Regions from separate parts of the Cytobacillus sp. FSL M8-0252 genome, predicted to be linked through region 1. Evidence: riboswitches for the same ligand, from Rfam matches in the RefSeq annotation. Region 1 holds a riboswitch; the other holds the start of a gene.

Evidence for each region. A riboswitch is a leader RNA that binds a small molecule or an ion and turns the genes downstream of it on or off. The one in region 1 is predicted to bind thiamine pyrophosphate.
Region 2: it holds a riboswitch for thiamine pyrophosphate, as region 1 does, so the genes downstream of both, MKX83_RS12385 (YkoF family thiamine/hydroxymethylpyrimidine-binding protein) here and thiT (energy-coupled thiamine transporter ThiT) in region 1, are expected to answer to the same signal.

Annotation. Positions count from the first base shown of each region.
Region 1 is NZ_JBBOWZ010000001.1:337,389-340,545, forward strand. Features, by position in the region: gene sigY (RNA polymerase sigma factor SigY) at 1-18, opposite strand, end outside; gene MKX83_RS01775 (hypothetical protein) at 427-1,023, shown strand; gene thiT (energy-coupled thiamine transporter ThiT) at 1,434-2,012, opposite strand; TPP riboswitch at 2,117-2,221, opposite strand; gene MKX83_RS01785 (hypothetical protein) at 2,355-2,594, shown strand; gene MKX83_RS01790 (M23 family metallopeptidase) at 2,618-3,157, shown strand, end outside.
Region 2 is NZ_JBBOWZ010000001.1:2,435,471-2,438,627, reverse strand. Features, by position in the region: partial or broken gene MKX83_RS24640 (ABC transporter ATP-binding protein) at 1-335, opposite strand, end outside; gene MKX83_RS12390 (ECF transporter S component) at 310-918, opposite strand; gene MKX83_RS12385 (YkoF family thiamine/hydroxymethylpyrimidine-binding protein) at 918-1,526, opposite strand; TPP riboswitch at 1,612-1,715, opposite strand; gene MKX83_RS12380 (TetR/AcrR family transcriptional regulator) at 1,922-2,491, opposite strand; gene MKX83_RS12375 (efflux RND transporter permease subunit) at 2,650-3,157, shown strand, end outside.

The DNA.
Region 1 (3,157 bases):
CCATTTTTTCTCTTCCAAACCTTGCCCCCCTTTTCTTTGGATTTACTATTATGACGATTAGTGTTCTCCTTTCGTTCACGAAAAATAAAATTTTTTGAATGGAGATAGAGATTATTTCTTGTTATTGCATAGAAGTTATGCGAGTGGATAAATATGTAAATGATAATTACAATGTTCAATTATATCCTTATTTTCAATAACATGGACCCTCTGGTGGCATGACTACAGAGGAAAGAGCCAGCAGTATCTAGGCGTGTGTGCTATACAATCTCCACATAAACTTGGGCGGTGGTATCTTTTAAATATGTGTCAGCTTCATCCAATCAATACGGTAATTCTTAAATGAGCGTTTATAGTTAAGACTGAACGCAAATGATGTTTACGCGCAAAAGAGAGAAGAGGAAGTCAGAGAACTGCGCGTAAATCGTGTATACGCGCAAAAGAGAAAAGAGGAAGTCAGAGAACTGCGCGCAAATCGTGTATACGCGCAAAAGAGAGAAGAGGAAGTCAGGGAACTGCGCGCAAATTGTGTTTACGCGCAAAAGAGAGCAGGGGAAGTCAGGGAACTGCGCGCAAATCGTGTTTATGCGCAAAAGAGAGAAGAGGAAGTCAGGGAACTGCGCGCAAATTGTGTTTACGCGCAAAAGAGAGAAGGGGGAAGTCAGGGAACTGCGCGCAAATCGTGTATACGCGCAAAAGAGAAAAGAGGAAGTCAGAGAACTGCGCGCAAATCGTGTATACGCGCAAAAGAGAGCAGGGGAAGTCAGGGAACTGCGCGCAAATCGTGTTTATGCGCAAAAGAGAAAAGAGGAAGTCAGAGAACTGCGCGCAAATCGTGTATACGCGCAAAAGAGAGAAGAGGAAGTCAGAGAACTGCGCGCAAATCGTGTTTATGCGCAAAAGAGAGCAGGGGAAGTCAGGGAACTGCGCGTAAATCGTGTATACGCGCAAAAGAGAGAAGAGGAAGTCAGGGAACTGCGCGCAAATTGTGTTTACGCGCAAAAGAGAGAAGGGGAAGGTTGAGAACTGCGCACGATCGTGTTTACGTACAAAAATCACAAGAAAGAAAACAGATGATGTTGGTTTAAACTACCGTAGATAATAGTTGTTGCAAGTTCATAAATAATCAAGATTGTTCATCGTTAGATTGACATTGACGGAAGAAAAGTGCTGCTAAAAAAAGTAAGGATAAAGATGTGTCTACTCCCCCTCTCAGAAATCCAAAAAGAAAACTGCCGGTCTCAAGGAGAAAATAGAAGAGAAGATGTTGGTTTGTCTAGCTGCTTTTGGCGCTTTCATTTTGCATGGTTACCTTATGGATATCACGCCGATGTACATGTCACCCTGATTCCACAGTTCATTCATCGTGCGAAAATCCCCCAAAACGTTGACTTGAAAAAAAGGCCCTGCGTTCCCCCAGAGCCTTTAGATGATTAATATGCTTTTTTCAGAAGGACCTTATTGGCTGTTGTGTAAAGCATGACAACGACTAAGGCACATACGATAAAGGTAGGTAGCATATATGTTCCGTTATATACGAGTGAGTAAAGTGCGACAGGTTGATCTGCCGGAGCATAGGCACCAAATAGGATAATGCCTGATAAATAATGGCATAAGAAGCGTAAGAAACTTCCTAAGAAAACGCCACTAATAACATACATGTTTGCTTTGGCAAATTGGCCGTCTTGATAATTTTGCACAACTTTATTCATATAGATGCCTGCGAGTCCGACAACAGCAAAGGCTACGAAATAGTCAATGATCCAAGAGGCGAAATGAAAAGGAACAGCTCCTGTTAAGATTTGAAGTCCTCCTAATAGTAAGCCCGTTAAGACGCCGCCTTTAACACCCCAACGAAAGGCCATTAAGAAAACCGGTACCATAGCAAGTGAGATGGACCCACCTTGTGGCCAAAATCTCCCCATCAGTAAGCCTGATAAGAAATCAAGTAATAATGCCAAAGCTGCAAATATAGCAATTTCCACCATAAAAAGTGTTTTATTTTGTTTCATGTTTTTCCTCCTTCTCCGAAAAGAGAAGCGAACGAGTAAACCTGTATTACTTTTTTGTCATGAAAAAAAGCAATACATAGGCGGTGATGGATGCCTAGTATTGCTCATATCCAAAACCACGATCCCTACGCTAGCATTATCTAACAGGTTCTTAGGGTCAGAACGAACTCGCTCACTCTCAGCCATATTAGGCTCCCCTTGTGGAAGTATTAAATTTATCCTCGGTTAGAATATACTATGACTTTCATCAGAATTTAAGAATCTTTTTTTGGTAGTAAAAAAACAGATTATTTGTGAAACTTATTCCCTAGATAGTCGTAGAATAATCAAGGAGTGATTGATATGAAGAAGGTTTTTGAAGTAAACCATCATGGAAATCATATATTAATCGAAAATTATTGGATTAACGGAGAAAAGTTGTATGTAAATGGTGAATTACAGGATGAAAATTTAGGTCTAGCATTAAGAGGGGATTTGAAAGGTAAGTTAGAAGATTCAAGTGAAATTAAAGTAACTATTGGCGGTTTCTTTACTATTAATTGCAAAATATTTCTTGAGAATCGTTTAATTTTTTCATCTTAATAAAACTTACGGGGGTAGAGGGTATGGTAGGGTCAATAGATCCTGATAGGTTTATAGATCATTGGTTAAGAGAAGATTTTAAAACAATTTATGAAGCAACTTCAAAAGTGTTTCAAGGAATGGTTTCATTATCGGCATTTATTGAGATGAGCGCAGCTTTTAATGAAGGTGTGCGTAGTTATCATCTTACGTCACGGACGGATGTCTTAGGCATTGGTCAGTTCGTATGGGTAGATAACTCAAAAGCAAAAGCAGTTGTGGTTGGATTCGATGATAAATATACAATTGTCAGTTTCTATTTGAAACCCTACTTTGTCTTTCCAGAAACAGATAAGATTTATACAAAGAATGAATACATTATGCCAGTGATGGATGATTGGTTTGTTTTCTGGGGTGGCACAAATGAATTTATTAATTACCATTACGTATATGAACATCAAAGGTACGCGTATGATCTATTAAAGGTGAAGGATGGCTCTACATATAATGGTAGACCTGAAAAAAATGAGAGTTATTACGCATTTGCAGAGGAAGTTATCGCCCCTCAAAATGGCAAAGTAATA
Region 2 (3,157 bases), 2.1 Mb from region 1:
AATGCTAATTCATCTTCTACACGAACCATGCAAAACTGACTTTCTGGATCTTGAAAGACAATGCCTATTTCTTGGTTTATTACTCCTTTAGGGTAGGAGGAGATATTTCTTCCTTTATATAAAAGGTCCCCTGAAGTAAAACCATCAATCGCCTCAGGATATAGACCATTTAAACATAGTGTAAGTGTACTTTTGCCAGAACCACTTGCTCCAAGTAATAAAGTCACTTCCTCTGCATATAACTTACAGCTTACATTATTTACAGAAGGTTCATCGTGTTTATCAAAGGAAAATGAGAAAGAGTCTAGTTCAAAAATTGGTTGATGATTTTTCATGCCTTGCTATTACCTCCTTCCCAATCGGGTACCCATTTAACACACCAGTTTTCGCTAGTTGATCCGCTAACATTTTTCCTAAATAACCAGCAATGATGGCTCCACTTAAGAGACGTATAACAAACATTGTCATAATAAGCCAGGATTCATAGGCATGAAAACCTGATACAAAGAAATGGTAAGGAAAACTAATAAATGCTGCGCTAGCACCTGAGAAAACGAGAATTCGAGGTTGGTAATTTTTCCATTTTGTCAGTGCAAAAGCGATTTCCGCCCCTAACCCTTGCACCATCCCTGAAAGAATTAAAGTGGGTCCAGATGTTGAGCCGACAAGTACCTCGGTAATAGCAGCAATGGTTTCTGCTGTAAAAGCAACGCCTGGCTTTCTGATAATGTAAGCAGCTATGATTGATACAATAAACCATATGCCATAAATCAATTCATAACCAATGGGTCCAAATCCAAACGGGGTAAGGATGGCAACAAGAACTTTACCGACCCCAAAAAAACCTAAATAAATAAAGCCAAATACTACACCCAGGACTGACATGAGAACAATATCTTTCAGACGCCATGATTTTATCATGAGACTTTCACTTCTTTAGCTTTTCCAGTAGGGCTGTTAGCTGATAATGTGAATGTCATTGTCACATGAGATACATCTTGCTTGGTCTGATCGAAAACGTTCTGTAACAAGTTAAAAATATCATTCACCTTGCCATCAAGCCTTGTGGCATAATGGCTATGGCTTACGTTTACTTCAGTCTCCTTGGACCAATCAATTTGCTCATAAATTTTTTCCATATAATCTTCCCTCCCTAAGGGATAGAGGGCAAATTTACAACCTGCAAGCTGGTCTATTTCTTTTGTATAGTCCTTGTTCAAGGCAATGTCAGTTTCGTCCATGTATACATCTGCTGCTGAATCTCCTGGACAACCAATCGAAAAGGTACCACTCATAGCGATGTGTTCTCCTGTTTTAGCTGCGTGTAAAAAGATTGCCCTCACTACATCAAAAACATGAATTTGCTTACCACGGATACAAGTAGATACATCATCAGTTTCAGCCCACACCTTTGACATGTTCACTTCTTTAAGGGCAAATAAGATGATGTCCACATACCTCTCACTCATTGCAGAAAGCGTAAACTGACAACCTACGATACTACTTGTTCCACATAATTGATTCATATAAAAATCTCCTTTTAACATTTTTTGAACAAAAAAACTGCACCCCGATGGAATGCAGTTTGGCTATGCAGAAAAAAAGAGAATACACTGACCAACTGCACTTCCCCACGCTAGTATTATCTAGATCGGGTTATAAGGGTCAGGCACTTGCCTTCTCAGCCATTAAATATAGCTCCCCTAGCGCATTCGATATATTTATTTGTTCGTCTATCCTATCATAAGCAAAAAATCATTATCTGTAAACCAATACTTGTCAATTGATAATGTAGTAGCGATAAATACAATATATTAATTGATACGTAAAATGATGCAAATGAGTAGGGAAGACAATTTAAATTTCAATACAGTAGAGGTGAATAAAATATTGATGTGAAGAATGTTGATATATTCGCATCCTATTTAGAATGAAGAATAACCCGATTACTTATTTCAGTAATAATGGTTGTCATTTCTTCCGGAGATTCTTTCATCCCGTTCATTAACCATTTTTCAATTACATAAATACATCCACTAATTACAAAGTAAATCATATATTTTGATTTATCTAGATTTATGACCTGCTGTTCTTCCTTTAAACTATTAATAATGATTGATTGTGCAGTATCAATTACTCTCGTTTGAAAAGCTTTGTTACCATGGTCACTAAATAAAATAAGAAAATCAGCACTACGTTTATAAACATAATCTAATAAATACTTTGTCATTGCAAAAGTTTCATTTGTCTCATTATGGTTGTACTGTTTTAAAGTGACTTGTAATTCTAACAAAATCTCATCTTCAATATGCTGGAGTAAATCAAATTGATCACGATAATGACTATAAAAAGTAGAACGATTGATATCTGCTTTTTGACATAATTCTTTAATGGTAATGGAGGAGATTACTTTTTCTCTTAATAATTCCATTAAACTTTCCTTTAACACCATACGAGTATATTGTTTCCGACGATCCAATTTTTTGTTCATCATACAAACCCTCACTTTTTTAAAGAAATCCAACAAAGTACGCTTAAATGTTGGATGTTAAACATTTTTTACACAACTGTTTGTTGTTTATCTAACACAGTGGTATGTATAATGTTACTGTAAAAGAATTTCAACATCAAGAAGTGGGGAAACCAATAATGATTGAGTTTATTATTCGTTATAAAAAATCTGTAACAATCATTTTCTTTTTGTTATCAGTGCTTTCTGCTATTGGCTTTCTGTTTGTGAATGTTAATTATAATATGAAAGATTATATCCCAGCAGAAGCTGAATCTACCGTTGCTTTAGAAGTGATGGAAGAGGAGTTTACTAGTGGCATTCCAAATACAAGCGTAATGGTTGAGAATGTAACAATCCAAGAAGCGCTCGTTATCAAAGAGAAATTAAATAAGGTTCAAGGTGTAACTGATGTGATGTGGTTAGATGATGCGATGGACATAAGAACACCAATAGAAACCGGAGACCAAGGCACAATAGAAAATTACTACAAAAATAATCACGCTCTTTATTCTGTCACCATTGAGAGTGGAAAAGAGGTCGAAGCAACAGAAGATATATATCAAATAATTGGTGAGAAGGGATCACTTATTGGCGAAGCTGCAAATACAGCTACGCAGCAGAAAATGACAGGGCAAGAAACGTTAC